Sinobacterium norvegicum: one gene and its partner. The protein of the gene in region 2 interacts with the protein of the main gene of each other region in a pairwise test. Links are inferred from orthologs where the notes say so. Each region holds a gene or a part of one and is shown on either strand. Other genes may lie near its edges.

Evidence for each region.
Region 1: the proteins of yegS (region 2) and gltA interact in binary tests that used the Escherichia coli proteins (3 or more experiments, as listed by UniProt). The link is inferred for Sinobacterium norvegicum from one-to-one orthologs.

What each region holds. Positions count from the first base shown.
Region 1 is NZ_CAKLPX010000001.1:664,019-679,652, reverse strand. The notes cover bases 3,939-6,830. They hold gltA (citrate synthase), read right to left. Parts: upstream 6,079-6,830; coding sequence 4,798-6,078; downstream 3,939-4,797. Other genes in these bases: sdhC (succinate dehydrogenase, cytochrome b556 subunit), read left to right, coding at 6,552-6,830; nhaA (Na+/H+ antiporter NhaA), read left to right, coding at 3,939-4,557. Outside these bases: L9P87_RS02975 (YaeQ family protein), read left to right, coding at 1-245; L9P87_RS02970 (hypothetical protein), read right to left, coding at 250-894; L9P87_RS02965 (TetR/AcrR family transcriptional regulator), read left to right, coding at 1,070-1,705; L9P87_RS02960 (TonB family protein), read left to right, coding at 1,826-2,989; more of nhaA, read left to right, coding at 3,175-3,938; more of sdhC, read left to right, coding at 6,831-6,926; sdhD (succinate dehydrogenase, hydrophobic membrane anchor protein), read left to right, coding at 6,923-7,291; sdhA (succinate dehydrogenase flavoprotein subunit), read left to right, coding at 7,293-9,062; L9P87_RS02930 (succinate dehydrogenase iron-sulfur subunit), read left to right, coding at 9,081-9,788; L9P87_RS02925 (2-oxoglutarate dehydrogenase E1 component), read left to right, coding at 10,074-12,902; odhB (2-oxoglutarate dehydrogenase complex dihydrolipoyllysine-residue succinyltransferase), read left to right, coding at 13,020-14,219; lpdA (dihydrolipoyl dehydrogenase), read left to right, coding at 14,352-15,634.
Region 2 is NZ_CAKLPX010000001.1:1,076,312-1,091,907, reverse strand. The notes cover bases 3,924-6,777. They hold yegS (lipid kinase YegS), read right to left. Parts: upstream 5,872-6,777; coding sequence 4,975-5,871; downstream 3,924-4,974. Other genes in these bases: L9P87_RS04750 (hypothetical protein), read right to left, coding at 6,754-6,777; L9P87_RS04755 (NnrU family protein), read right to left, coding at 5,910-6,470; L9P87_RS04765 (NAD(P)H-binding protein), read right to left, coding at 4,234-4,896; L9P87_RS04770 (small multi-drug export protein), read left to right, coding at 3,924-4,226. In the rest of the region: gltS (sodium/glutamate symporter), read left to right, coding at 40-1,263; L9P87_RS04795 (CE1 family esterase), read right to left, coding at 1,260-2,231; L9P87_RS04790 (TIGR02450 family Trp-rich protein), read right to left, coding at 2,302-2,517; nitrate/nitrite transporter NrtS, read right to left, coding at 2,480-2,752; L9P87_RS04780 (DUF2237 family protein), read right to left, coding at 2,771-3,148; L9P87_RS04775 (nuclear transport factor 2 family protein), read right to left, coding at 3,160-3,558; more of L9P87_RS04770, read left to right, coding at 3,573-3,923; more of L9P87_RS04750, read right to left, coding at 6,778-7,470; L9P87_RS04745 (metal-dependent hydrolase), read right to left, coding at 7,884-8,378; L9P87_RS04740 (SIMPL domain-containing protein), read right to left, coding at 8,502-9,269; L9P87_RS04735 (aspartate kinase), read right to left, coding at 9,595-11,031; L9P87_RS04730 (TonB-dependent receptor domain-containing protein), read right to left, coding at 11,301-13,499; L9P87_RS04725 (hypothetical protein), read right to left, coding at 13,627-13,914; L9P87_RS04720 (SDR family NAD(P)-dependent oxidoreductase), read left to right, coding at 14,106-14,921; L9P87_RS04715 (hypothetical protein), read right to left, coding at 14,923-15,288; L9P87_RS04710 (DUF885 domain-containing protein), read left to right, coding at 15,471-15,596. UniProt on the Escherichia coli protein: In vitro phosphorylates phosphatidylglycerol but not diacylglycerol; the in vivo substrate is unknown.

The DNA of each region.
Region 1 (15,634 bases), 410 kb from region 2 along the record:
AGGCCGATAGTTTTGCTGTGTACAGCTATCAGGAGTCGGCTCAGATCTGGTGGCAAAAGAATGCAGAGGCGTTGCAGCAGTTGAAACATTGCCAATTTTATTTGTTGCCGGAAGAGTTGTTAAAGCAGCAAGCTGAGGCTATTGGCCGTCAAACCAATCTGCATATTATGCTCAGCGAGCAGTCTGTGATGATCACCGGCGACCTTAATTTTGAATTTGAGTTACAGCGCTTGGATCAAGCGTAGTTTGCTACAGCTTAATCGCTGGATTACAGGCGGTGTTGTTGGGTTGTAAGGTGATGCTCTTGGAAAGGTTTTGATGCTGATTATCGATAATATTGATGGTCAGGGTGTAGCTGGCGGCAGTGTTGATGTCGGCCTCGGCTAAGGCCAGGTCATAAAAGCTTGTTTTGAGAGGGTTGCGGAGCACTTTACGAACCAACAATGTCGGCTTTCCCGCCGTAGTTTGGCTGGTGATGTTTAAACTCATGCGTTCGACAGAAGATGTCGTCAGATTGATTTGGCCGCAGATGCTGACAAAGGGACGGCTGGTATAGCTGCCCTGAAAGTAAGACTCTCCCTCGATAACCAACTGCTTTTTTTGGCGTATATAAGGCAGTTGGCTCAGCTCGGGCAGAGGATGTTCATCACTGAAGCTGAGCCACAATAGCTCGTTGTCATCAACAGACCAGCTGTCGCCAAGCCAAGTGTAGATGTTGTAAAACTGTAGCTCACCTTGAGGGGCGAGATAAAACCCTTCGGTGCTGCCATCAAGATTGTCTTTAAGCCATAGCCCGTGTAGTTCAGCCTGTTTGGCTGGCGCCGATGCGCAGCCGGCAACAAGCAATGCAATAATAGTCAGGCCTGCGCAGCGAAATAGTAGGTTTAGCGACATGGGTGCTCTCAATTAATGGGTGGCAATCAATATCGCAGGATTATAAGTCAAAGTGGCCCAAAATGGTTAAATTGTTGTTAATTGATGCGACTGATATTGCCTGTTTGTCCCCCATAATCGTTAACGGTGCATTGACAAATCTTGCTATAATCATCGGCTTAAATGGAGGTGTTGAATGAAAGAGACAAAGGTGCGCATTGTTTTAGAGGCAGAGAAGCTATTTTCTGTAGAGGGAATAGAAGCGGTATCAATGCGTCGGATTAGTGCGCAAGCTGGTCAAAAAAATAATTCAGCACTGCAATACCATTTCGGCGGCAAAGATAAGCTGTTAGAGGCTATTTTAGCTTATCGTATGACGCCACTGAATGATAAGCGATTAATATTGCTAGAGGTGTTGGCGGGAGAGGGCAGGACAGGTGATTTGCGAGGGCTGTTAGAAGCTTTTGTTTACCCCTTTGTCGATTTTATTCGAACAAACGAAGCCAGTTATTATGTCAATTTCCTCGCTAGATTTTACAGCTATAGTGGCTCGGGCGCAGGATTTTCTTCCATCGATCAGCCCTGGATGTCTGGTGTTTTGGCTATAACCGCTGAAATATCCAAACAGCTGAATTATTTGCCGCAACCCATTGTGACGTTACGATTGTCGCTGATGGGGGCTCAGTTAATTCATAGTATTGCGGCCTGTGAAACTCAAATAAGAAGTGGGCAAAGTGTTGACTTGACAGCGTTTACTGAGACATTGATTGACTTTCTTCAGGGTGGGTTGACACAGCCTTTGTCACCTAAAATACAGTCTTATTCGGTCTAACATTATATTGATGTTGTTGCGTTGCTTGGTATCGACAACGGCAGCAAAAACGTTCAGTATAAGGTAAGCGTGAAAAATAATAACAAAGTGAAGTGGTTTGGATACCGAAGGCCTTTAATAATGAAAAAAATAGCAGTTGTCATTGTTGCTCTATTCTGTCATCTCGCCAATGCACAAGGTTCCTCTTTAACTGAGGGTATGGTGCTCAATGGTGTATCTGAGTTTAGTGAATTAAACCGAAGTTATTTCGTTGGTGCCCTCTATCTAGAGGAGGCAGCCAATACATCTGAGGCGGTACAGGCCCTATCAAATACTCGTCGCGTCATGGCGTTACGTGTTACTGCAAAGCGTTGGAGCCCGAGAAAGTTCTCAATGCAGTGGACTCAGTTAATTGTTGCCAATAACGATGAAGATTTATTGGCCCGTTATAGTGAAGAATTTATAGCCTTCAATAATATCGCGCGCTATACACTTAGGCAGGGCGATCAATTGATTTTTGATCAGCAGCCAAATGGTCATATTGTAATTTATATCAACGGTGTAGAAGCCGCATCCTATAACCGTATCGGTAGTTTTGATATGTTACTTAATACGTGGATAGGAAAGCGTCCGCCGTCTACCGATTTTAAACAGCAAATTCTTGGTCAGGATGATTATGCCGAAGCGTTGGCATTATATGAGCAAACTCCAGTACAGTCTGAGCGCCAAGATATTGTGTTGCAGTGGGCAGATGAGGGCGAAAAAGCAGCTGTTGCCTCGGGGTCAGCTGTGGCGTTGGCTGGCTTGGAGTCTTCGGGTTCTGTGGCGTCAGCCCCTGTAGCAGTGGCAGCCCCTGATGCCCAGAAGGTCAAGGCTGAGGAGGTTGTTGAGCCTACTGAGGTAGCCGAGAAGCCGCCGGCACCGGTGATTGCTGTTGCCGCGCCAGTGATTGATGAGTTTGATTTAGATGATGACTTCGATATAGACCCGGAGATTATCAAGCAGCAGCATGAGATGATGTTAAAGCTTTATAGCTCAAGCATTGTTAAGCAGACCCTGCGTAAGGTGCAATACCCTAGTCGCGCCATCAAGCGCAATTTAGAGGGCTTGGTTGTTGTTGAAATCAAGCTGGATCGCGCCGGTCAAAAAATCTCTGTGGAGCGTGTTGAGTCGGCTAAATACGGCATCTTGAATAAAGCCGCTATGTCGGCGGTTGAGTCCGTTGATGCCTTTCCTGCCGCCCCCGTAGCTATCAAGGGTGAGATTATTTCGGTCAAAGTACCGATTCGCTTTGCGTTAAATTAAAGGCTGCAATGAGTTGATGATAAAAAGAGGCTTTTATAGCCTCTTTTTTGCCATTGTTGGGCGCCGAAAATTGAGCTATACAAAGGGAATGTTGAAAATCCTTATAATTGGTACTTATGCGTATTGGTTATAATGACAAAGCTTATATTATCTGTTTCGTTTTATGGAATTATTGAAGGAGAGTCATGTTTGGTGTTAACAGAAGTGAAGAAAAGAAAATAGGTAAGGTCTATACGGCGCCTTGGGAAAAGGCCTTTGAGAGGGTGCTAACCCCTTTCGATGAGTTTATACATCGCCAGTCTACCAGCGGTCTAATCTTGATGGCCTCGGCCATTATCGCCTTGATCTTGGCCAATACTGCCTTTGCAGCACAATATGATGAGCTTCTAAAGACTTATTTCAAATTATCTTTTGGTGATTTCGAGTTAAAGCTATCTTTGCAGCATTGGATAAACGATGGTTTGATGGCCTACTTCTTTATGCTTGTTGGCTTGGAGCTCAAACGTGAATTCCTCGTCGGCGAGTTGGCTGATATTAAACAGGCGACACTGCCAATTATGGCGGCTATTGGCGGCATGTTAGTGCCGGCTACTTTTTATGCCTTCTTCAACGTTGGTGGTGTTGGTGCTGCCGGTTGGGGTATTCCCATGGCCACAGATATTGCCTTCGCCGTGGGTATTATTTCCCTGATGGGCAATAGTGTGCCGCGCTCATTGGTCACTTTCTTGGTTGCATTGGCGATTGTTGATGATCTGGGTGCGATTGCAGTCATTGCTGTTTTCTATACCGAGCAATTGAATCTCGTTGCGGCGGCTTGGGTTGGTATTTTTACCTTTGCCCTTGTGGCAATGAATTTTGGCGGTATTCGTCGTACAGGACCCTATATGATTATCGGTGTTTTTCTGTGGTTTGCGCTGTTAAAGACTGGTGTCCACGCGACGTTGGCTGGTGTGATCGTGGCCTTTGCTACACCTGCAATGCCGCGTTTTGATGTCCGCGCTTTCTCGACCCGAGTTGAAAGAAGTGCCGGGCGTATTATCGATAGCGCAAAAAGCGGTGTCAATATCATGAGAAACGATGAGCTGAGAGCACATATTCAAACGCTTAAGAACGGTATCCATTTATCGCAGGCACCATTACAGCGCATGGAGCACAGTCTTCATATGCCGGTAACCTATCTTATTGTGCCGTTGTTTGCTTTGGCAAATGCGGGTATTCCTGTCAGTGCCTTCGGTGGCGATGTATCGTTAATGAACGACGTGACCTTTGGTGTCATTATTGGTTTGGTTTTTGGTAAGTTGATCGGTGTGGCAGGTGCTACGTGGATTGGTAAAAGTCTGGGGCTGGGTGCGCTGCCAAAGGGCTGTAGTATGCTGCATATAGTCGGTGTCGCCTTGCTGGCTGGTATCGGCTTCACCATGTCTATTTTTATCGCGGAATTAGCGTTTGCAGGCAGCGAGCAATTAGTCTTGGCCAAGGGCGGTATTATTATTGCCTCGCTGATATCAGGTATTGCTGGCTTTGTTGTGCTGAAAATGGCGTCAAAGAGGAAGCAACCTGGTCGTTAAGACTGCGCTGGATTGTTAGAGTGATTAAAGCCGGCAGTGATGCCGGTTTTTTTGTGTGCGTAATAATCTGGCTGGCTTTATTGCGCCGAGCTGGGCGCAATAAATTGGCACCGGCTGAGTGAGGATAATAGATAATAGTGGGTAGGGCGTGGATGAATAATAAGGGCAGGCAGGTATTACTTGCGGGCATAAAAAAGCCGCACAAGGCGGCTTTTTTATATTAGAGGTAGCGCGTTAGCGTTACTTCTCAGGGTAGTCCCTGGCATCAGAGCCGGTGTAAAGCTGGCGAGGACGGCCAATCTTGTACGGGCTACTAATCATTTCATGCCAGTGAGCAATCCAACCCGGTGTGCGACCTAGGGCGAAGATTACAGTGAACATGCTGGTTGGGATGCCAAGTGCCTTAAGGATGATGCCTGAGTAGAAATCTACGTTCGGGTAGAGTTTCTTCTCAACAAAATAAGGGTCTTCAAGGGCAATTTGTTCTAGGCGTTTGGCGATCTTCAACAGAGGATCGTTTTCGAGGCCTAGCTCAGCCAGTACTTCGTCAGCGGTTTGCTTCATCACGCGTGCACGTGGGTCGAAGTTTTTGTAGACGCGATGACCGAAGCCCATGAGGCGGAATGGGTCATTTTTGTCTTTGGCGCGAGCAACAAAATCATCGATGTTAGAAACATCGCCAATTTCGCCAAGCATGTCCAGAACAGCTTCGTTAGCGCCACCGTGTGAGGGTCCCCAAAGCGCTGCGATACCGGCAGAGATACAGGCGAACGGGTTGGCGCCTGTTGAGCCAGCAAGGCGAACGGTAGAAGTAGAGGCGTTCTGTTCGTGGTCGGCATGAAGCAGGAAGATGCGATCCATAGCCTTAGATAGAACAGGATTTACCTTGTATTCTTCGCACGGATTACTGAACATCATATACAGGAAGTTTTCTGCATAGTTCAGGTCGTTGCGAGGATAGACGAAAGGTTGGCCAATACTGTACTTGTAAGTCATGGCGGCCAGCGTCGGCATCTTGGCGACAAGGCGCTGAGCTGATATTTCGCGGTGACGCTCATCATTGATATCGAGCGAATCGTGGTAGAAGGCAGCAAGGGCGCCTACTACGCCACACATAATGGCCATCGGGTGGGCGTCACGACGGAAACCATTGAAAAAGTGGGTTAACTGGTCGTGAACCATGGTGTGATAACGAATGTTGTTATCGAATTGTTCTTTTTGTTCAGCATTGGGAAGCTCTCCATAAACCAGTAAATAACAGGTTTCGAGGAAGTCTGACTTCTCTGCTAGCTGCTCGATAGGGTAGCCGCGGTGTAATAGAACACCTTTGCCGCCATCGATATAGGTGATCTTTGATTCGCAGGATGCGGTGGATACAAAGCCAGGGTCGTATGTGAAATACCCTTTTGCTGTAAGTCCGCCTACGTCAACGACGTCTGGGCCTATGGTGCCGGACATTACCGGTAATTCAAGGGGTGTGTCTAGTCCATCCAACGTCAGAGTTGCTTTACGCTCACTCATTTTTGGCTCCTGTCAACTTATTATTACATTCAGAAAGTGTCCCTCATGAGGACGGCATCACTATAAAGAGATAAAAGCGTTTGTCAATTCTGTCGATGCTTGGTGGACGTAAATTTAGGCTCCAATTTAACGAAAAATAGTAAAAAATCGGCTTACTGTCGTTTAATGTATTGAATGTGTACGAAAACGGTGCCCTGTAGCACTGATTCAGTGCAAGTATCACTATGGGGAATAATACGTATAAGTATCTATACAAGAGCTGTTTTAACTGGTCTATAACATTGTAATTTCGTTATGTTACTCATATAATTTCGCCAGAATTTTCAGTGCTCATTATCTGAATGCGTAATTTAGTGGGTGAGAAATTGATGATTCTACAATAAGACGTATGAGGTTTGCCGTTAAAAGCAGCCTTGGCACTTTCCGATAAACCGCCTGCATAAATTGGCAATATAAAGAAGTGTAAATGAGTCGTGAAAGATAATAGACCTGTTAACTTAGATATTGGGACAATTAACCTCCCTCTTACCGCATACACCTCAATCCTACACAGGATATCAGGTGTGTTCATTTTTGCCGGTGTGGCACTGTTGTTGACCTTGTTGTCTTCTTCATTAGAGAGTGAAGAAAGCTTTAAGGCTGCTGTTGAGTGTTTGCAGTCGCCTGTTGCAAAGTTTGCTTTGTGGCTGGTGCTGGCTGGTTTGATTTACCACTCTGTTGCCGGTGTTAGGCACCTGGTTATGGATCTCGGCATTGGCGAGACTCTTGAAGGTGGTTTGTTGGGCGCAAAGATAACTGTTGTTGTCTCTGCTGTATTAATCATTGCTGCAGGAGTGTGGATACTATGAATGTAACTTCAGTCACTAGCTATGGTCGCAGCGGTTTGGCCGATTGGTTGATTCAGCGTTTAACAGCCTTAATTTTGGTTGTTTATTTTGTATTTCTAGCGGGTTTTGTTGCCTGTAATGATATTACGTTTGTCGTCTGGTCGGAGCTGTTCGCTCAGACTTGGATGCGTGTGTTCAGTGTTATGGCGCTGATTGCATTATGTGCTCACGCTTGGATTGGTTTGTGGTCGGTTTCCACCGATTACTTCACCGAGCGCATGCTGGGTTCGAAGGGTAATGTTGTTCGTTGGTTGTTCCAAGCGACCGTCGCTATTGTCACTTTTACGTACCTTGTTTGGGGCGTACAGATCCTGTGGAGTGTATAGCATGACTATTCGCACTATTTCTTTTGATGCCATCGTAATTGGTGGTGGTGGTGCAGGCATGCGTGCCTCGCTACAAATGGCTCAGTCTGGTTATAAGACTGCGGTTATTACCAAGGTTTTCCCAACACGCTCTCATACTGTTTCTGCTCAAGGTGGTATTACCTGTGCAATTGCCAGTGATGATCCGAACGATGATTGGCGCTGGCACATGTACGATACCGTTAAGGGCTCTGATTATATCGGTGACCAAGACGCGATCGAATATATGTGCTCTGTCGGTCCAGAGGCTGTTTTCGAGTTGGATCACATGGGTATGCCTTTCTCGCGTACCGAAGAGGGGCGTATTTATCAGCGTCCTTTCGGTGGTCAGTCGAAGGATTTTGGTAATGGTGGACAAGCTGCGCGTACCTGTGCTGCTGCAGACCGTACCGGTCACGCCCTATTACACACGCTTTATCAGAGCAACCTTAAGAACAATACAGTGTTCTTTAATGAATGGTATGCGGTTGATTTGGTAAAGAATGCCAACGGTGAAGTTGTTGGTGTTATCGCGATCTGTATTGAAGATGGCGAGACTGTTTTTGTTAAGTCTAAGGCGACAGTCTTGGCAACAGGTGGTGCTGGCCGTATTTATGCTTCTACTACTAATGCTCACATTAATACCGGTGACGGTATCGGTATGGCGCTACGCGCCGGTGTTCCTGTTCAGGATATCGAAATGTGGCAGTTCCACCCAACGGGTATTCACGGTGCCGGTGTTCTGGTTACTGAGGGTTGTCGTGGTGAGGGTGGCTATCTGATTAATAAGGATGGCGAGCGTTTCATGGAACGTTATGCGCCAAACGCGAAGGATCTTGCGGGTCGTGATGTTGTTGCTCGTTCAATGACGCTTGAGATCTTAGAGGGGCGTGGTTGTGGTCCTGATGGCGATCACGTATTCCTTAAGCTTGATCACCTCGGTGAAAAAGTATTGCACAGTAAGCTGCCTGGTATCTGTGAGTTATCACAGACGTTTGCCCATGCCGACCCTGTTAAGGTGCCGGTTCCTGTCGTGCCAACCTGTCACTATATGATGGGTGGTGTTGCGACTAACATTCACGGTCAAGTATTGACCATGGATGCAGATGGCAATGATACCGTTATCAACGGCTTGTACGCCTGTGGTGAGGTTGCCTGTGTCTCTGTTCACGGTGCCAACCGTCTGGGCGGTAACTCGCTGCTGGACTTGGTTGTCTTTGGTCGTGCTGCCGGTCTTTATATCGAGAAGGCATTGCGTGAAGGCATTGAGCTGGATGGCGCAACCGAGGCTGATATCGATAAAGCGATGGCGCGTTTGAATACGCTCAACGCCTCAGATTCAGGCGAGAAAGTTGCCGATCTACGTAAAGAGCTGCAAACCATTATGCAGAACCATTTCGGCGTATTCCGTCGTGGTGATTTCATGCAGGAAGGTATTAAGAAGCTTGCCGATCTTCGTCCACGTGTTGAAAATGTCCGTCTTGACGATAAGTCTGACGCCTTTAATACTGCGCGTATCGAGGCTTTAGAGCTGCAGAACTTGTTTGAGGTTGCGGAAGCGACAGCGATTGCAGCTGAAGTACGTAAAGAGAGTCGTGGTGCGCATGCCCGTGACGATTTCCAGGATCGCGATGACGAAAACTGGTTGTGTCACTCTATGTACTACCCCGGTGAAAAGCGTGTGGCAAAGCGTGCGGTGAACTTTAAGCCGAAGACTGTGCCAGTGTTTGAGCCTAAAGAACGTAAGTACTAATAAGAGGGGCAGCAAAAGATGTTAAAAGTATCTATCTATCGCTATAACCCTGCGACTGACTCAGAGCCCGCCATGGTGGACTATGAGTTGGATACACAGGGTAAAGATATCATGGTATTGGACGTGCTTGAGCAGTTAAAAGCTGAGCATTCTAGTATCTCTTTCCGTCGCTCATGCCGTGAGGGTGTGTGTGGTTCTGACGGTTTGAATATTAACGGTAAGAATGGCTTGGCGTGTGTGACGCCATTGTCTGAGGCGGGTTTGAAGGGCGGTAAGTTAGTTATTCGTCCGCTGCCTGGCTTGCCGGTTGTTCGTGACTTGGTTGTCGACATGGAAATGTTCTACAACCAGTACAAGAAAATTAAGCCCTACCTGCTTAATGATACGCCGGCGCCAGCTATTGAGCGCCTTCAGAGCCCTGAGGACCGTGCTAAGCTTGACGGTCTTTATGAATGTATTCTGTGCGCGTGTTGTTCAAGCTCTTGTCCGTCGTTCTGGTGGAATCCAGATCGTTTCATCGGTCCAAGTGGTTTGTTGCAGGCTTGGCGCTTTCTCGTGGATAGTCGTGATACGGCTACCGAAGAGCGTTTGGCAGCATTGGATGATCCGTTCAGCGTATTCCGCTGTCACGGTATTCAGAACTGCGTAAACGTATGTCCGAAAGGCCTTAACCCAACACGGGCCATCGGTCACATTCGTAACATGCTATTGGCTAATGCAACATAAATTGTTGAATTGGCTCTAGTGGTTTGGGTGGAGGTGTTTTACAATGCCTCCCGTCCTATTAAGGCAGAGTGAGACCCGTCTTAATAAAAGGGTGAAACAATCGTAGTTTTAGCGATTATGTGGCTAAACATAGGCTATATCTCCCGGGGGTTTTGGATAAAATCCTAGTTACTAACGAAGACTGAGAACGCTGTCGTCTATCGATGTGACAGTGTTTCTTTGGGGCGCACCACCAGTGCCTGTCTTATGGGTTTAGTAATTGCTCCCATCTTAAGGTGTGTGATAATGCAAGAGAGCATAATGGAACTGCTACGAAGCAGTTCGCATATTAGTGGCGGTAACTCTGCGTATGTAGAGGACCTCTATGAGCAGTACATTTTAGATCCAAATTCGGTCGCCGAAGACTGGCGTACCTATTTCGAAAAGCTTCCTCGAGTAGAGGGGGTTGTTAGTCAAGACACGCCTCACTCTCCTATCGTAGAACATTTCGAATTACTCGGTAAATCCAAGTTGCGTCCCGCTGCGGCACCGGTTGAAGGTGTGAGTACTGAGTATGAGCGTAAACAGGTTCGAGTCGTCAATCTTATTGCCGCGTATCGTAACCGTGGACACCAAAAAGCCAATCTAGACCCCCTTGGTCTATGGCAGCGCCAGCCGCCGGTTGATTTGGATACCCATTTTCATCAATTGTCAGCAGCCGACCTCGATACCACTTTTCAAACCTCCAATCTTTATACCGGTAAATCTGAAGCAACGCTGAAAGAAATTATCGAGACATTGGAAGCCACATACTGTGGCAATGTTGGTGTTGAATTTGCCCATATTGACTCTGCTGAAGAGCAGCAGTGGCTACAGAATCGCATGGAATCTGTGCGTTCTAATCCTCAGTATGGGGATGAGGTTAAGCGTCATGTGCTTGAACGACTGAGCGCTGCGGAAGGCTTGGAGAAGTACCTTGGCTCACGTTATCCAGGTACCAAGCGTTTTGGCTTAGAAGGAGCTGAGAGTTTGATTCCCATGCTCGATGAGCTGATTCAACGATCGGGCTCATACGGCGTACAAGAAGTTGTGATTGGCATGGCGCACCGTGGTCGCCTCAATGTCTTGATCAATACTCTGGGTAAGAGTCCAAAAGAACTATTTGATGAGTTTGATGGTAAGGCAAAATATGTTGGTTCTGCTGACGTTAAGTACCATCAAGGTTTGTCTTCTAATGTGATGACCAGTGGTGGCGAAGTGCATTTAGCCATGGCATTTAACCCATCACACTTAGAGATTGTATCCCCGGTTGTCGAGGGCTCTGTGCGAGCGCGTCAGGACCGCCGAGGTGATGCCAATCAGGTCTTGCCTGTTGTCGCACACGGTGATGCGGCCTTTGCCGGTCAGGGTGTCGTGATGGAAACATTCCAGATGTCACAGACCCGTGGTTATAAGACCGGTGGCACGGTGCATATTGTCATCAATAACCAGGTTGGTTTTACCACCAGTAATGTCGAGGATTCTCGTTCCACAGAATACTGTACAGACGTTGCCAAGGTTATCCAGGCGCCTATCTTTCATGTGAATGGTGATGATCCTGAGGCTGTTCTGTTTGCTACTCAAGTGGCATTAGACTTCCGTCAGGAATTTAAGAAAGACGTGGTTCTGGATCTGGTTTGTTATCGTCGTCGTGGCCACAATGAGGCCGATGAACCGTCGGGCACTCAGCCAATGATGTACGAGAAGATTCGTAATCAGACGACTACCCGTGACCTCTATGCTGAGACATTGGTCAACGAGGGTGTGATTTCAGCTGAGCAGGATAAGCAGTTGACTGACGGCTATCGTGATGCGTTGGATAATGGTCGGCACGTGGCCAAGTCTTTAGTACTTGAACCCAATACCGGTATGTTTGTCGATTGGAATCCGTATGTTGGTCACGATTGGACGGCATTTGCCGATACCCGTGTTGACGCCTCGACGATCAAAGATTTGGCCGCACGTCTGCATACGATTCCGGAAGGTTTCCCGCTGCAGCGACAGGTCTCCAAAATTGTCGAAGACCGCAAGAAAATGGCTGCAGGTGCCTTGCCGATCAACTGGGGTTTCGCTGAAACCATGGCGTATGCCACTTTGTTGGAAGAGGGGCACCCGGTACGTTTGACCGGGCAGGATGTCGGTCGCGGTACTTTCTCCCACCGCCACGCGGTTCTTCATAATCAGAAGGAGACAGCGAGTTATGTACCGCTGCAAAATCTTTCTGAAAATCAGCCAACCTTTACGATTCATGACTCCTTACTGTCTGAAGAGGCGGTGTTGGCTTTTGAATACGGTTACTCAACCACCACACCCAATGCATTAATCATTTGGGAGGCACAGTTTGGTGATTTCGCCAACGGTGCGCAAGTAGTTATCGATCAATTTATCACCAGTGGTGAGCACAAGTGGCAGCGCCTGTGTGGTTTGACCTTATTGTTGCCTCACGGCTATGAAGGGCAGGGGCCAGAGCACTCGTCGGCACGTCTTGAACGTTTCTTGCAGATGTCTGCAGAGCATAATATTCAAGTCTGCGTTCCATCGACACCTGCTCAGGTTTATCACATGCTACGTCGCCAGATCATCCGTCCGCTTCGTAAGCCACTGATTGTTATGTCGCCCAAGAGTTTGTTGCGCCATAAACAGGCTGTCTCGACTATGGACGAATTAGCCGAAGGCAGCTTTAAAACGGTTATCGGCGAAGTCGATGAGGTCGATAATAACGCTGTTAAGCGCGTTGTGCTCTGTAGCGGCAAGGTTTATTACGACTTGTATAATAAGCGTCAGGAAGAGGGCATTAGCGATATTGCTGTTGTTCGTATTGAACAATTGTATCCATTCCCTTCCGATGATTTGCAGCAAGAGCTAGAGAAATACCCTAACCTTGAAGAATTGGTTTGGTGTCAGGATGAGCCTCAGAACCAGGGTGCTTGGTATAGCTCGCAACACCATATGCGTCGTGTGCTACAGGCTGTTAAGCCAGTGGCTGAATTGAACTATGCGGGGCGAGAGGCTTCGGCTTCCCCCGCCGCTGGTTACATGGCATTGCATTTGGCTCAGCAAGAGCAATTGATAAAAGACGCATTGGCGTTAGGTTAACAGCGAGGCTCTTCCGAGTATTAGGAAGAGCCTTTGTCGTTTAACTAACCGATATTTTGAGCAAACCGTATTCGCGTTTTCGATAAGCGCAATTTGAGAAAGAGTTAAGGATTGAAAATGGCTATTGAAATAAAAGCACCTCAGTTCCCAGAGTCAGTGGCAGATGGCACTATCGCAGCATGGCTTAAGCAGCCAGGTGAAGCCTGTACCCGCGATGAGTTATTGGCAGAAGTGGAAACCGACAAAGTGACACTGGAAATATTGGCTCCTGCCGACGGTGTTATCGTAGAGATTATTAAAGGCGAGGACGATACTGTTCTCAGCGAAGAGTTGATTGCTCGCTTTGAAGCGGGTGCAGCAGCAGCCCCTGCCGTCGAAGAAGCCCCTGAGGCAGTCCCTGCCGCAGCTGCCGCCGGTGATGTAAAAGTCAGCCCAGCTGCTCGCAAGATGATTGAAGAAAACAACCTCGACGCAGCGACGATCACTGCCACAGGTAAGGGTGGCTTGATCACAAAAGAAGATGTGATGGCGGCTGTGAAGGCACCGGCTGCTGCTCCGGCGGCAAAACCTGCACCAGCCCCTGCCAAGGTGGCGGTGGATGTGGCCAGTGGTGACCGCGTCGAGAAGCGTGTACCGATGACTCGCATGCGTGCTCGTATTGCTGAGCGTTTGCTTGAGGCCTCACAGGGCACGGCGATGTTGACGACGTTTAATGAAGTCGACATGGGGCCTGTGATGGAGTTGCGCAACAAATACAAAGACCTGTTTGAAAAGAAGAACAATGGCACCCGGTTAGGTTTCATGAGCTTCTTTGTTAAGGCGGCAACGGAGGCACTTAAGCGCTTCCCCGCGGTTAATGCTTCTATCGATGGCAAGGATATTGTCTATCACGGCTATCAGGATGTTGGTATCGCTGTTTCAACGGAAAAGGGTCTGGTTGTTCCTGTTCTTCGCGATACCGATTATATGGGCTTGGCTGATATCGAATCGGGCATCCGTGATTTTGGTCTGCGTGCCAGAGACGGCAAGTTGGGTATCGAAGAGATGACTGGTGGTACTTTTACCATTACTAATGGTGGTGTGTTTGGCTCACTGATGTCGACACCGATTATTAACCCGCCACAGGCTGCGATCCTCGGTATGCACAAGATTCAAGAACGTGCCATGGTCGTCGATGGCCAGGTTGTTGTTCGCCCGATGATGTACTTGGCGCTTTCCTACGATCACCGCCTGATCGATGGCAAAGATTCTGTGCAGTTCTTGGTTGCGATCAAAGAGTTGCTGGAAGATCCAGCCCGCATCTTACTTGAGCTTTAATAGCTTTCGTCAATAAAAGCAGAAAGCGGCTCTGTGCCGCTTTCTTTTTGTAAGAGGCTTTGGCTGAAACAGCTTAAAGCTTGCTCTATATATGCTATTCAAAGTCGAATATAGACAATTAAAGGTTTAATCATGTCAGATAAATACGATGTCGTTGTTATTGGTGCCGGCCCAGGTGGCTATGTTGCCGCTATCCGTGCTGCTCAATTAGGTCTTAAAACACTGTGTATCGAGAAATATCGCAATGATGCAGGTAAGACTGCTCTGGGTGGTACTTGCTTGAATGTCGGTTGTATTCCGTCTAAGGCGTTATTGGACTCGAGCTTCAAATATCATGAAGCCAAGGATGACTTCTCTATTCACGGCATCAGCCACAGTGAAATGAAGATCGATGTACCGACCATGATTGCCCGTAAAGACCAGATTGTTACGCAATTAACCTCTGGTGTTGCCGGTTTGTTTAAGGGTAATGGCGTCGCATTGGCTGAAGGTGCTGCCAAGGTATTAGCGGGTAAGCAGGTAGAAATCACTGCGCAGGACGGCAGTGTCACTGTTGTCGAAGCCGCAAATATCATCATTGCTTCAGGTTCCAGCCCAGTCAACATCCCACCTGCACCGTTGTTTGAAGATGTTATTGTCGATTCTACTGGTGCCCTTAAAATCAATGAGGCACCTAAGCGTTTAGGTGTTATCGGTGGTGGTGTTATTGGCCTCGAAATGGCCAGTGTTTGGGCCCGCTTGGGTACTGAGGTTGTGGTGCTTGAGGCGATGGATGATTTTCTCGCCATGATGGATAAGCAGGTTTCTAAGGAAGCGCGCAAAATCTTCAAGAAGCAGGGCTTGGATATTCGCACCGGTGCTTTGGTCACTGGTACTGAGGTTGATGAGAAGGCACGTCAGGTTACCGTAGCTTACAAGAGCGGCGATGAAGAGCACAGCGAGGTTTTCGATAAGTTGATTGTTGCTGTCGGTCGCCGTCCGCACACTGAAAATTTGTTGGCAGAAGATGCTGGTGTCAAGTTGGATGAACGTGGATTCATTTTTGTTGACGATTATTGTGAAACGGATGCACCGGGTATTTACGCGATTGGTGATGTGGTTCGTGGTCCAATGCTGGCGCATAAAGCTTCAGAAGAGGGTGTTGTCGCCGCCGAGCGTATCGCCGGTAAGAAGGCCCAGATTAACTATGATTGCATACCTTCCGTCATCTATACCCATCCTGAGATTGCTGCAGTTGGTAAGACTGAAGAGCAATTAAAGGCCAGTGGTGAGGCATATAAAGTCGGTGTTTTCCCATTCGCTGCCTCGGGTCGTGCGATGGCCGCTAATGATACGGCTGGTTTCGTCAAAATTTTAGCCGACGAAGAGACTGACCGTATTCTCGGTGGTCACATCATTGGCCCCAGCGCTGCCGA
Region 2 (15,596 bases):
AGCGAATTTTTGACCATAAAAATCCAGGGAATCTAAACCATGAGCGAAGTCATCAACGTCGGCGCCACCGAATCATTAATGGTGGCAATTTTGGTGTTGTTTGTGGGGGGGTGGATAAAGCAACTGATCCCTCCATTAAAGCGTTTTAATATTCCCGATCCAATTGTTGGCGGCCTGGTCATGGCAGCGATGATTACCTCGCTTCATTTTAGTCAGGTTAATGTGGTCTTTTCACTGCCACTGCAAAATACCTTTATGCTGATGTTTTTCAGTACCGTTGGCCTGGCGGCAAGCTTTCGACTATTGGCCCAGGGCGGCAAGAAAGTGTTGGTTTTTTTAGCGCTGGCCTCAGTGTTTATCATCTTGCAAAATGGCGTCGGTGTGACGCTGGCTAATCTACTGGGTTTGAACCCGCTACTGGGCTTGATAGCGGGTTCTATTACCCTGTCGGGCGGTCATGGTACCGGTGTCGCCTGGTCGCAGATCTTTGCCGAGCAATACGGTTTGCAAACGCTGGAGCTGGCGATGGCGGCGGCGACGTTTGGCTTGGTCATGGGGGGCTTGATTGGTGGTCCGGTGGCCGAGCGTTTGATCAAAAGAAACAAGCTAGAATCGCCCTATGGCGTCGGCGGTAATCACCATGTCGATCACCCCGACTTGGTGACCTATAACGAACTGGAAGAGGATCGAATCACCGCCAAAAAAGTGATTCAAACGCTGTTTCTGTTACTGGTGTGTATCTTGGGTGCCAAGGAGATCAAAGAGATTGTCGACTCCTTCGATGTCAGTTGGTTGAAGCTACCCGACTTTGTCTACGCCTTATTCATTGGCGTTATCATTACCAACCTCACCGAGGTGACCAAGGTTTACAAAATTAACAATGAATCCGTTGATATCCTCGGTACGGCCTCATTGTCGTTGTTTTTAGCAATGGCGTTAATGAGTTTAAAGTTATGGGAAGTCTTCGAGCTGGCCATACCCCTGCTGATCATCTTGCTGGTACAGACGGTGATACTGGCGCTGTTCACCTTCTTTGTTACCTACAAGTTTATGGGGCAAAACTATGATGGTGCCGTCATCGCCGGCGGGCATTGTGGTTTTGGCATGGGAGCCACGCCAACAGCGGTGATGAATATGGGCTCGCTGGTGTCGCGTCACGGCCCTTCGCCTCAGGCGTTTATGGTGGTGCCGATTGTCGGCGCCTTCTTTATCGATATTGCCAATCTCATCATCCTACAAAGTTATATTGCCTTTATTGGCTAAGGCTTGCTCGCCGATTGGAAGAACTGCCATAACTCAATCGGCGCGTCCATGTCCCCGGCATCGCCGCCATAGAAACGGCCATAGCGAATGAGCGTTGATGGTATGACGTGCCCCGAGCCAGTGAGGCGATACAATCGCACCTGAATGTTATTGTCATTTTGCCAGTGTGTTAGCGTAATTCGGGTAGCTGAATCGCCATCGCGCTCGGGTATTTGCCGATGCAATGCGGCTTTGTCTGCGCCGGATAACTGACGAAAGTAGTTGGCCGAGTCTGTTGACGAGGTCACGACTCCGCGGCTTTTATCACCAGCGACGACGACCAGTCCGCCCTCATAAGGGTTGATCGGGTCCTCGGTGCCATTGAGGATGGCAATGGATACCGGTGTTGATGATTGTTGGCAGTCAAGGTTGTCGTCGATGGGTAGATTGGCTGCTATCGGGGCGAGGGCGGCAAAGGCCTCGGGCATCTCCAGGGCCAGACGATAAACCATATGGCCGCCATTTGAGAAGCCGGTGGCAAAGACACGGGATCGATCGATCTGATGGTTCTCGCTGAAATAGTTAATCATAGCGTTGAAAAAAGCGATGTCGTCGATGTCTTCTACATTGGCTGCATAGCTGGCGCTTGCTCGACAATCGTGCCAATGATGCTTATAACCATCGGGATAGACGGCGATAATATGATCGCGGTCGGCAATATGATCAAACTGATAGGCGGTTAGCTGGCGCATCTTTTCGCCGTCCCCCTTGGAGCCATGTAGGGCAAAAATCAGTGGTCTGTCGACGTCAATATCGGCCGGTAAATAATAGTGAAAGCTTCTGTTGTTGCCGTCTATTTTTAGCGTTGCGGAGATGAACTGACCAGAGAGAGTGGGTATTGGTGCAAGAGAAACATGGAGAAAGACGTAATAGCCAATGAAGACGCTGGATACAATGAGCGTTAATAGGGCGGCAAACTTTTTCAGCATGGGGTAATTCTCGTCGCTTAATTGTTGTTTTTGTTATGTCGCTTATCGATCCATAGGCAGACAAGAAAAATTATTGCCAGCCCTGTAACCAGTGTTTTCCATCCGCTAAATCACGCCAATCAATGCACTCACTGCGCTTATTGATAATGGCTTCAATGAGGCAGCTGATGACGATGTCGTCCTCGTCAAACTCAACCTCAGTAATCATAAAGTGTTTTTCTTTGTGGCGTGGGCTGACCGCCGTCCATTTACTGTTGAGTAGTTTTTTTGGGTTGATTGTAGTCATCGCTGGCCTCTGTTTGCTGTAGGGCTTTTACCGCCGAGTATGTAGATACGCAATAAGGCACGAGATAGGTCAGTGCAATTTGTAAAAAATTGTCGCTGCCCAGTGTAAACTGCAGCATTGCAGGGCCATGATTGATGATGGCGAGGACGGTGCCGACTAACAGCGATAGTTTCAACGCAGTACTGACGACACGGGGACGAATGGCCAATTGTATAAAAGAAGGCTTCGATATCATAGGGGACTACTCCGCCGGCTAATTTAAATCGGCGGCATACTCTTTCAGTAACGCCAGAGGAATAATGTCCAGCGCCTTTTTATGGGTGCTTTGCAGATGCACTCTCGGCGCCATATTATTGTCTTTAGCTTCCAGCCATCGCAGTGCGCAGAGGCACCAGCTGTCGCCAGGTTTTAAACCGGGAAAGTTATGCTCGGGTACAGGGGTTGATAAGTCATTGCCTCGAAACCGGGAGTATTCAAGAAAACTCTGCGAAATAGCGATACACACAGTATGAGAGCCAACATCTTCTTCACAGGTGTTGCAGCTGCCGTCGCGAAAGAATCCGGTGACTGGATCTTGGCAGCAGCTTACTAACGCTTCGCCTAAGACGTTAATCGATTTTTCTTTTTCCATGTCAGTCCCGTCTATTGTGCCTTCATATAGTGTTCAAGGGCTTCACCCATGGCTTTGTGCAGCGTATTAATGCCCTTCAGTGGCCGAGCCATGACCTTGAAATCGGTAATCAGATTATCTTTATTCCAGGAGATCATATCGACGCCGTTAATGGTAATGCCATCGATAATGGTTTCAAACTCTAGCAGGGCAAAACCGTCATCGTAAACCTCGCGCACATACTTAAAGCTATCGTTAAACAGTGCGGTGGCGGCACAACTAAGATACATCTTGGTGATTTCCTTACCCTCTTGCACGGTATGAATAACAGGGGAGTGCATACGAGCGTCATCGGCCAATATTTCATCAAGCAATGCGGTGTTTTGGGTCTTGAGTAGTTGGTGCCATGTTTGGATAACACTGGGAATCATGATAGCGCCTTATTATGTTTTTAGAGAGCATAGGCTATTTTTTTCGCCAGAAAAACCATTATATTGAATTATTGGCAGGGCGGTATATTCGGTATCACCAGCACAGTATTACTATCGCTCGCTATCATTGTAGAATGGTGGTATTCAGCTTTCTCGTTGTCGAGGAGCGGTGTGGACTTTGTTCGCTAACAAACTGTCGAGGATTTATTATCTACTTTTTAGAAGCCAATACGATTATTCTGCTGAGCCTGTGGAAGACCTATCTTGGCCCGGCTCTGGCAGTAGGCTTTGGCATGGGCTATATCGAAGCCGTAGGCTATACCCTGTTAGGTGCTGCGGTAACGGTGTTTACCACACTGGCTTTTGAGCGCAGGCTGACCCGTTGGTCCAAGCAGGTTGTTATTCTATTATCATCGAGTGAAAAGCCTCGGCGAGTGGTATTCAAGCCAAAGCTGCGTCGGGCGCTGCGCTTTTACCGTCGTTATGGTTTTTGGGGCTTGATGATATTGACGCCGATTTTGATTGGTTTGCCGGTGGGGGTTTGGATTGCCGTTCGCCTCGGTACGGCAAAGCTTAAGGTGGCTATCAGCGTGTTGCTCGTGGCCTTTATCTGGTCGACGTTATCCTATGCTGTCGCGGTGAAGACGCTACAGCAACTGGCGGTATAAACCGCCATTAATAGCCTTGTAATTCGTCGCTTTCATAGACTCTTACTGCAACGGCGTCGTCTTCATCCGCCGTGTGGTACAACGCGCGGGCTAATGCATCAATTGCCAGCGGTTGGTATTTTTTTAGCCCCAAAGCAAACAGTGGTTTCAGTACGGTCGACACAACATTGCCAACGGCTTCTGCCCAGCGTAATTCTGCCCGCGGCCCTTTCAGCAGGGAGGGGCGAAAGAGTCGTAGATGGGGGAGTTTTTGTGCAATCAAAGCGGTTTCGATATCGCCCTTGGTCCGGTTGTAAAACACTGTTGACTGGCTGTCGGCGCCCAGTGCGCTGACCATATTAAAACTGTTGATTTGACACCGTTGAGCAAACTGCGCCGCCGCCAAGACAAAATCAAAATCTACCCGGCGAAAGCCCTGTTTGCTGCCGGCCGCCTTGATCGTTGTCCCAAGGCAGCAAAAGGCATCCCCCCCTGCCAGCGCCGGCATAACCGCCAGGGTATCGAGGGTCTTGAGATCCGCCTCAAGCCAGTGCAGCTTTGGGTGCGCCAGCGAGGTTGGTCGGCGGGCAATCACCGTGACCTGCTGATAGCGATCATTGTCGAGGCACAGGGTTAGCAGTTGCTGACCCACCGCGCCGGTGGCACCAAATATAATGGCTTGTTTCGTCATCGTAGAGCACCTGTTGTCGACTTAATTTAGGCTAGGAGTATACGATAAGCCGCCATGGTTAAACACTGTCCAGGGGCATCAGCCTTGTTTGACCGGGCTATGGGCTGGCAGTACCAGACGGATTGAGCGAGGGACAATGTCAAAACGAATGCGGTGAGCGGCGATAGGTTCGCCATCGAGATTGGTTGGTATCCTGTTGTCAGAGGCCCATTCTGCCCAGGGTGTTTTAAACCGTTTGATGTATTGGCCATTGAGGCTGGGATCGCGTAATTCTTGCAGTACTTGCAGGGTGGCTTCTGGCGGAAACCCGACAAGGGCGATAATATCGAGCAAGCCATCATCGATCAATGCCTGTGGTGCCAGCTGTTGCCCACCACCGGCCTGACGGCCATTACACACCGCGCCGATGATGACCTCGCCATCGATGCTCTGATCGGGTAATGTCAGCCGCCCCTGATAGGGTTTAAAATTCAATGATTGTACTAAGCCATTGAGGGTATAGGCGCCGCCACCGAGAAAGTTCTTCAGCTCTACCGGCGTGGTTGTTGTTATGTGGGCGCCAAAGCCGCCACTGGCAATATTGATAAAGTACTCATCGTTGGCTTTGACGCAGTCGACGGCCGTTGCGCTGCCTGTTTGAGCCAGCGTCAGCGCAGCCTCGGCTGCTGCGGGGATCTGACAGGCGGTGGCAAAATCGTTGGCCGTACCCAGTGGCAGAATGGCCAATTCAGGCCTCTGCTCGGCGGGGTGCTGCATAAGCGCCTCGACTATTTCTTTGACGGTGCCATCGCCGCCGCCGACAACGAGCCGCTGGCAGCCCTCGGTACAGGCCTCTGCAACCAAACGGGCAACATCCCCCGCCTCCCAGGTGGCTCGTACCTCGACAGGGCTGTGAGATCGGGCGTTGAAAATAGCCGTGCGCACAGTTTCCTGTGCTGCTTTCTTGCCATTTAAAATAATGCGTATGTGGTGCATTGGCCGCTCCCTGATTGATGGCTAAAAAGGCTTACTAATCAGTGTACTGGAACGCCGGCAATATAGGGGTGAAGAAAAATCACCACAGCCAGTATGGCCAAGCTGATCAGGCCACCTTTTATTTCTACTTTCCACGAGGGGCTGTCGGGTTTAATCCATTCACCCTCCCGTCTATTGATAAAAATCATCTCCAGCAGTGCCCAACAACCCAGTCCGCTAAATAGAACGACAGAGCGTGAGTCGCCATTTAATAATAAGTGCGCCGTCGACCAGGTGACAATACTGGCAAGCTGTGGATGGCGAATCACTCGTTTAATTCGTGTCTGATGTTTTGCTGCGCCAAATAGCAGAAAGGTGATGACCAGCAGTAGCATTGCCACGGGCTTGGCAGCCGATAACGGTGAGTATATATACTGTGGCACAGAGTCGCGCCAGCCAAAGATAATCAGCGCCAGCGATAAAAGCAGCAGCAATGAGAACATGGCCGCGTAAAGCGAACTGCCTAAACGATTGATGACGGCGGTTTTAAGCGACAGCCCAATCGATGGAATAAAGTGAACCAGAGACCACAGTACGATACCGGAAATTAGAAATGCCATAAGCTACCCTCAAGTTGAGATCGATGACCCCGATGACCCCGATGTTAGTATTATCTACCTGACAAATTAGCACTTATTAACCCAACCCCCAACTCTATTTGCAAACCTCAGAGGCTGGCGGGAACATATTCGGGTGGCGGGGATGGTGACGAAGCCATGATCAAAACTGCCCAGACGCGCTGATATTGGTTGTTATAATCTGTTGTTTGAGCCTCGTCGTATGTTTAGAAAATTGGGCCTGTTGATGTTTGCCGATGAAGCGTGTTCATCATGTTTTGTTGGTTTAGCGTGATAATGAGCAGAAAAAATTATCAGTAGTACTGCCGCATAACTGCCTTAAGTCTTTGTCACTAAATTTTTTGTTGATTATGCATTTCTTCTTTAATTGATCTTCTGTAGAGATTATCTCTTTGGTGGTGTTCAGTAATTTTAATGCCAGGTCGTTTTGATGGTGGGCGGTTTGATTCATCATTGATTGAGTTTCTTTAATATTTTCTTCCAATTTCCAAGAGGCATCTACCAGTGCGTTATACGTATCTGTAAATGCATTGTACTCATCAACCTGATTGCTCGGTACCGGCTGCCTAAAGGAATCAAGCGTATAATTATATCGGTCAATTTCTTTATTTAATGATTTTAATTCAGATACTTGTTCTTTTAGGTCGAAAGAGTGTAGCTGATTTTCTGCCAACTCATGTTGATGCTCGTTGCTGGTGGTTGAATGTTGAGTAATCAGTTTACTATAGTGATCGCCTATGGCTAAACACTCCTGTGCTTGCCCCCTGGATAATGCGTTATCAACAATATCTGGTGTCTGGTGGCTTGACGGGTGGTTATTTACTTGAGTTGGTGCTGGTATCTGGTTGGTTGGTTTTTCATTGATATGGTTTTCACTTATTTTTTGTATGACACCGTTATATGTTTGTTTTATTTGTGTGGAAAATAATGCGGCAGTTAAAATTGAGCCATATAAAATGATGCTGGCAGTTGATGTTTTCATTATTGTATCTCTAAATTTTTTTTAAAAATCAGTGTGTGTCTGGAAAATTGAATTTAATTTTACTGAAGCATGGTTTTGATGTGAAAATAGTAATCACAGAAATTAAATAATGATTACATGCTCTTCCCAGGTCATCTTCTACATTGATTATTTGGTCCTTCAACTTAACGCTGAAGGTATACAATGACCACCCCGTGTTGGGTTGACTAAATTCACTAATACACACGCCATCAAAAAGAGCGCATAACGTGGCTGATAAATTTGCCAGTACTTGAGCCCAATAGACTCTGGTTTCTTCTTTTTTCCCCTATTTTAAACGCCATAGAGCGAGTAGACAACATCGGTAATTCGGTGAGAAAAATGGCGATTTTGGCGCAGAAGGCGCAGGGTTTACAGTATCGGTAACAGCCTTGTTAGGTTTTGAACGCACGATAATGGACTGCAAAGTAAATAACAGCGCCCACACCACCACTGTACAGGCATAGTTTGTGTAATATTGTTGTTGAAACCATACCATGCAAGTCGTTAGTTAGCGTAATTGGATAAAAGGGCTCTACATCTGTGTGCATTATGCTGTCGAGAAATACATGACTAAAGCTACCGATGAATGCGCTTACGAAGGCGACCCACCAAGCAATGCGAATAGGTTGATATTTGTCGATAGCAAGAACCTTCAGGCCTAGCTCTGAAAGACATTTTCCGGTGAGGGCTGAGAAAATCGCTAGAATAATGGCGCCAACGTAAGTATGAGTAAAACCATGTAGATGACCTTCTCCCGTCATGAGGACAATCAACGGCTGAATATCCATTACAATTTGAGTCCAGCCGAAGACCATTAAGCTAAAGCTACTTTGTAAGATCGCTTTAATTAAAATACCTGGTCCCATGTGTATTGGCGTAAAGGGCATAACTATCCTAGGGTTTTAACGTCTTTATTGGATGCATAACGCCGTTAGCCAAAACGCAGAACCCGTTGGCGCCCAGTGAGTGGAGCGAAGCGCAACAATGTTGCCTAACCTTGTTCTACATTTTTAATCTGAGAGATAGTATTCAACGGTCGAAACAACCCTGATTTTTTTGATATGTGGATTGTTTTTGTCTCGTGGTTTTATACTAAATTGTCCTTGAGATGCTTTCTTGATCTTCCCAAGCTTACTATCGGAGTCTTTAGCGAACTTCTCCGCTACCTCTCTTGCTTTTCTGGTCGCTTCTTCAATCATCTCTGGCTTAACTGTGTTTAAATCTGTGTAAATATATTCTGTTTGCGATTGATAGTTGCCGCCTGTAAATACTATCCCTTGTTTTCCTAGCTCAGATAATTCACTCATAACTAAACGAGACGCTTCAATGTTTTTTGAATAGACTGTGACTGTTTGAATAGCAGTATAACGGAATTCAGCTTTAGCATTGTTGCCCCATTGCTGTGCTGATTTATCAGTTATAGCTGGTGAGGAATAAGTAATTTCTTGTGGTGAAACACCGTTCTTTACAAGAAAGACTTCAATTTTTGATGTGTTTGTATCAGTTGAGTTATATAAGTCCTCAAGGTCATTGCCCGTTACGGTAAATTCAATTGGCCATAAAATAATGTCAGCATCAACCTCTCTTTCTGATAGCCCTTTGACTGTGACGCTTCTCTCATACTGCTTAACCTTAATCGCCGCATCACCTAACTGAAAACCTAATACACTTAGGCCAATGGCTATAGAGATGCCTAAAATTAATGCGCCCGTAGTATTGCTTTTAGTCACTTGATTCTCCTTGGTGTATAACGCCGCCAGCACAGGCGAGAAAAACATAGTGTAGCGCCTGCATCTGTTGCAACGATGTTGCGTAAATCGATTTGCAAGCTGCTGATTGTGCACATGATATCGCTTGTCCTAAGGATATCTCAGGGGTATACGAAACTGTGTAGTTACTCGATATAATTGTTATCTGTATGATAAATTAGCATTTTTTCGTCTAATCCCCAAAGGCATTTGCACAATCTTTACACGGCTTATGCGAGATTATAGCTTGCAGACTGAGAAAACCTATCTTGATCATTATTTGGGCGAGCGCCAGGCATAAAAAAGCCGACGATTAGGTCGGCCTTTTAATGCGCTGTTAGGACTAACCAACGTATTAGGCGGCGCAGATGGCGACGCCATGATTGTGGATCTCAACCAGTGCCTTGTGCAGGCTTTGCACGGCCTGGTCGTAGTCATCTTCTTCCAGCACAAACTGCATATCCACCTGACGCATCGATTGGTGCATGGCCAGTACCGAGATGTTGGTGGCGGCAATGGCGCTGACGGCCTGGGCCAGCAGACCTGGGACTTTCATATTGCTGCCGATGGCAGAGATGATGGCCACCTTGCGGACGCTGTATTCGGCCTCGGGATAGATGCGCTCCAGCGCGCCCTGAATCCGCTTTACTGTCTTCAGGTTGGTCGACAGGTAGTGGGTAATGGTATTGGCGTTAATATCCTTGGTGATAATATCGCCCTTGTACTGCTTGATGGTGGCCAAAATATCGCGGTCATACTGATCGACTGAGCCCATCATCTCCTGGTCGAATAGCTCTAGCGCATAGACACCCTTGCAGCCGGCAATGATCTCGACCCTGGGTGTGCTGCTGACGTAGTCGTCGGTGATCAGCGTGCCGGTGTGTTCCGGCTCGAAGGTGTTTTTCACTCGCAGCGGTATAGACTGCTGACGCATGCCCTTGGCGGCTTTCGGGTGGATCGCCTCCATACCGAGGTTGGCTAATTGGTCGGCAACATCGTAGTTGGTACGGCCAATAGGCACGGCCTGGCTCTCGCCAACCAGACGGGGGTCGGCGCTGGAGAGGTGGTATTCCTTGTGGATAATCGCCTCGCGAGCCTCGGTTAAGACGGCGATACGGCTGAAGGTCATCTCGCTGTAGCCGCGGTCGAAGCTGGCCATCAAGCCATCGGCGCTGTGGGTATAGCCGGTGACTATCGGTAATTGGCTGCTGTAATCGATGTCTTTCAGCGACACCAGAATGCGCTCATCGAGGGGCAGGTGTTGATTGGTATTCCAGCCGCTGAGATCAACAAAGACGGCGTTGACGTTGTCGCGCTGTAATAGCTTGGCGGTGTTATAGGCCGAGTGGGCCTCGCCGATACTGGCCAGCATTTCGCGTACGGTCAGTAAGTGAGCCTCCAGTGCGAAGTGGCCGTGGCCGCAGAGGTGCTGTAAGTCCAGCAGGCAGCGTTCGGCGTCGTCGAGGCGTTCATCGATAAACAGGTTGGCTTCGACTAATAGCTCGGTGTCTTCAAACAGCGATAAGTTGATGTCGTGTAGGCGCTGGCGCAGTTCGCTGAGGGCTGTCTTCCAGCTCTCGTCGCTTTGGCTGGCGCGGAACAGACCATAAATGCCTGGCAGGCCATCTTTTTTGTGCTCGAGCAGTAAGTCGGTAATGCCGCCGTAGGCTGACACGACAAAGACACGTTGATACAGGTCACCGTTGACTGGCTGCATCACAATATTATCGCGGATAGCGACATAATTGCTCATCGAGGTGCCGCCAATTTTCTCTACTGTATGTTGGTTCATATCGTCGTCGCTTTGTTGTTTCTTGTCAGATAGATCAAGCCGATGCTATTACCAGCAGCCTGCCATTGTCGGCGCTGTCGGTTTTTCGGCGGGCTATCATAGCACTGATTTGACTTTGAATCTTGTGTCGATAACGCTGAAACCGTCACCAATAGGCTAAAAATGAGGAAAAACCGGCGCGATGGGCCGGTTTTGAATGCAGAGTTGCCCCCTGCTATTACCGTCGCCTTTGTTGCAGGGCGACGGGTAATAGAGGGGCTGGGTGTCGCTTAGAAGCTGACGCGGGCACCAACTTCCAGCGAGCGTCCTGGTTCAGGGGCGACATCGCGGAGGAAGGAGGTCGAATTGCGGATCTCCTCGTTGGTCAGGTTCTTGGCGCGCAGGAACAGCAGTGTTTCAACGCGGTTGCTGTCAATGGTGTAGTTCACAGCGGCGTCGACACGGGTATAGCTGTCGGTTGGATCCTCGTTAACACCGGGATCGTCCTGAGCGCCGGCATGGGTGGCGCGCAAGTAACTGCCCCAGTTGTTCATGTGGAAGTTCAGCGTGCCGCCAAAACGGTACGGGGGCAAGCGCGGTACCGCTGTGCCGTCGGCGTTTTGACCATCGATCACATCACCAAATACATCAACATCCCAGTCACCGAAGGCGCTGTCCTCGGCCAGTACGATGTTACTGGTCAACTCGATGCCTTTAAAGGTGGCATCCTGCTGCTCATAGCTATACACATCGATGTGATCGTTATCCGGGTCGCCGTGGTCGTGGCCGTTGTTTTGTAGATAGATATAGTCGTCAAAATCGTTGTAATAGGCGGTGATATCACCGCTGATACGGTCGAAGTTCCAGCGCAAGGAGACGTCAATATTGTTCGAAACCTCGGTGTTCAACTCCTGATTACCCAGCTGAATAGTACCGGTGGCACCGTGAATAATATTATGGCCTTCGACGTTGGAGTACAGTTCATCAATGCTGGGGGCTCGCTCGGAGCGTGACAGCGCGACACTGCTCGACCAGTGCTGATGGAACTGCCAAACCGTTGAGGCGGATAGGCTGAAGCTGGTGAAGTCACGGTCCTCTGCTTGACTGCCATCGCTCTTGAACTGGTCGTGGTCAATGCGAGCACCAAACTCATTAATCCACTGACCTGTTTCGAAGCTCTCGACCAGGAAGAGACCGTTGCTGTAGTGCTTGGTCAGTGGGATCAGTTCCTCGCTACCCTCGTCGTGCTCGTCGTGCTCGTCGTGCTCGTCAGCGTGGTCGTCATGATCATCATCGTGGTCATCGTGGTCATCGTGATCATCATGGTGGCCAGCCAATGCCTCAAATTCACGAATCTGGTTTTGCATGCCGATAACACCCTGCCAACCATCGGCAAGTGAGTGAGTCGCTTCGAGGCGGTTTTCCCAACTGGTACTGTTATAGGTGGTGGCAACCTCGTGCCCTTCATACTCCTTGTGTTGATAATCGGTATAGGTCATGTGCCATTTGATATCCTCGGCCCATGCCTGGTCCAGTTCATAGCCACCGGCAAGATCGTAGCGAGTCTGGGTCAGATCGATCCAGACGTTTTCCTCGCCGTGTTCCTCGCCGTGCTCATCGCCGTGCTCATCGCCGTGCTCATCGTCGTGGTCGTCTTCGTCGTGCTCATCGTGACCGCCGCCGTGGTTGTGTCCGCCCTCGGGTATACCGTAGGTGTTTTCGAGGTGGGCAACAGAGAAGCCGAGATAACCCTTGTCGAAAATGCGTGAGAATCCACCGGTGACATTCTTGGTGCGGCCGTCACTGTTGTGAACGGTATTTTGGCTCTGATTTTGCGGCTCACCAATAATAGGGTCAACCGGGACTTCAACATCGTCCCAGTCGCGGTAAAGACCATCGAAGTGCCAGCCCCAGTCGCTGTTGCCGCCGTCGAGCTTGATGATGCTGGTACTGCCGCTGGAGGCCGAGTCATAACGTGTTTCGACCGCGCCGCTGATGCCTTCGGCACCGGTGGTGGGGATGCGGTTGTCGATGACGTTGACCACGCCGCCGATGGCGCCGCCGCCGTAAAGTAGGGTAGAGGGACCTTTGAGTACCTCGATTGACTCGGCCAGTACGGGCTCGATGGTCACCGCGTGATCGGGGCCTGAAGTAGAGGCGTCGATATTACCGGTGCTGTTTTGCAGGATGCGGACACGGTTGCCCTGTTGGCCACGAATAATCGGTTGGCCGACACTGGGGCCAAAACTAGAGCTGGCAATGCCCGGCGTCGAGGCGAGGGTTTCGCCGAGGGTATTGCTCGCCTTGTTATGCAGCTCTTCACCGCTGATGACCATGACCGGCAGCGCTGTCTCAGCTTTTTTACGGTTGAGTGCGGTAGAGGTAACCACCACTTCTTCCAGTCTGTCATTGTTGTCGCTGGCAAAAGCAGTGGGGGCAAGCAGTGGTGTGGCGGCACTGACGGCCAGCGCAATAAGTGATTTCTTCATCGAATAGTTAACCCAGCCTGATACAGTTCAGGCGTACATTATCGCGGCGAACAAAAGCCGTGAATAATATTAAAAAACGCGAATTCTCGGCAGTTAGCCGTGATAAAAAACGCAATATTGGAATGGTTTAAGCTATCGAGGCGGGTGGGGCGCGGCAGTGGTAGCGAACAATGGTGGCAGATTTTTTGCTGCTCTCATCGACGATCTTATACTGGAAAACATGGGGTGATGAGGCTTCGAAAACAATGCTGCTGTCGAGGCTGACCAGGTCAACACCACTGCGGTGTTGATAAAAAGAACAGTCAACATGGTGTTGCTCTTGCTCTTGATAATCGTGCACGTGATGACTGATCAGCCACTGACTGACAGTCAGCACAGAGGCTAACGCAAACAGTAAGTAGTTGTTTTTGATCATTGAGAACATCAAGTTAAAACCAGTGTCGAGGTTATTATAATAGTTGGTGCAGATTTAGCTGGCTATCATAGCATTAAAAAATACCGTAAATTAAGCCTATCAACATTAATATAATAAATATTTGGTTATTTCACTGGTGCCTTTTAACGATCAGCATACGGCCATTATCAATACAGAAAAAAAGGTGAAACATGCAGTTCGACAATAAGACCGTTTGGGTGACAGGCGCTTCCAGTGGTATCGGTAAAGAAACGGCTATTCAACTCAGTGCTGAGGTCGGTCGTTTGGTGTTGTCTGGCCGTAATGTAGAGCAGCTCGAAGCCGTGCGAAAATTGTGCTTTAACAGTGAACAGCATTTGGTTGTGCCCTTTGATTTGGCGGCGATGGATGATCCCGCGGCGCTGGTCGACGATGTGTGGCAGCAGAGTGGTGGTGTTGATATTTTGCTCAACAGTGGCGGTATTAGTCAGCGCAGCCTGGCCATGGACTGTGTGGCAGAGGTGGATCGCCGATTAATGGAGATCAACTTCTTCGGCACCGTCGCCTTAACCAAGGCATTAGTGTCCAAGCTGCTGACCAGGCCAATGCCACACCGCGGTGATGTAATTACCATATCCAGCGTTTCGGGAAAAATTGGTGCGCCGATGCGGGCGGGTTACTGTGCGTCCAAGCATGCGGTGGTCGGTTATATGGACTGTCTACGGGCAGAGTTAAGTGACAGTGGCGTCACCGTTGCCGTGGTCAGTCCGGGCTGGGTGAAAACCGCAATCGCCGAAAACGCCCTCGATGGCGATGGCAGTCAGTACAATCGTAAAGACCGGGATACCGAGAACGGTATTGAGGTTGGCGATTTTGTATCGATGATGATTAAAAAGCTGAAAAATGGGCGTCAGGATATTGTGATTGCTGCGGGCAAGGCCAGGTTTGGCTATCATTTTCATCGCTTCTTTCCCGAGCTCTACCACCGGTTACTGAAGAGGGTCTATCAGCATCAAGACCAGTCTTGAGTCAGTGTAGCTCACGGTGATATTGGGTGATGACCCAGGCGATGGCGGTGCTATAGGAGAGGTTGCTGCCCAGTTCGAGATCGGGCTTGAGTAAAAAAAGTCGTTGGCTGGCGAGGCCGCGTACCTTACTGGCTAAATCGGGGCGAAAGGCCAAGTACTTATCCCACACTTCACGGTGGCTGGTCGGGGTTATTTGAAACAAGCCGACCCCATCGGGGGATGAGTTGGCGCCATGACTAAGACTGCAATTGGATTCACTTTGAGCGCTGGACAAGAGTTGATCGATGGCAGATTGTGAGGAGACGCCGAGGTATTCCAGGGTAGGACGGATAACGTGTTGTTCGAGCTCTTTGGCAGATAAACTCATAAGCGACTCTTTCTTAGTTATATTCAACTAATCTTATCGTTAGAGGCAGCATAGTCAGGCGGTTGCCATTACGCTAGTTTTTCAGTGTTTTTTATTATAAATATAATCAGGCTGTTTAAAAAAACATGAGGGACTGGCTTTAGTCTACGTGTTAGTCATACCCAAACGAATAGAATAATATTATGAAAGACCTTAAATACGCGCTGTTAGTCATACTGCTTGCTGTTACTTGTTTTTCTCAACAATTGTCTGCGGCGCAACCGAACAATAATCTGCAGGCCGTGTTGGCAGAGATTTTTGCCGATTAC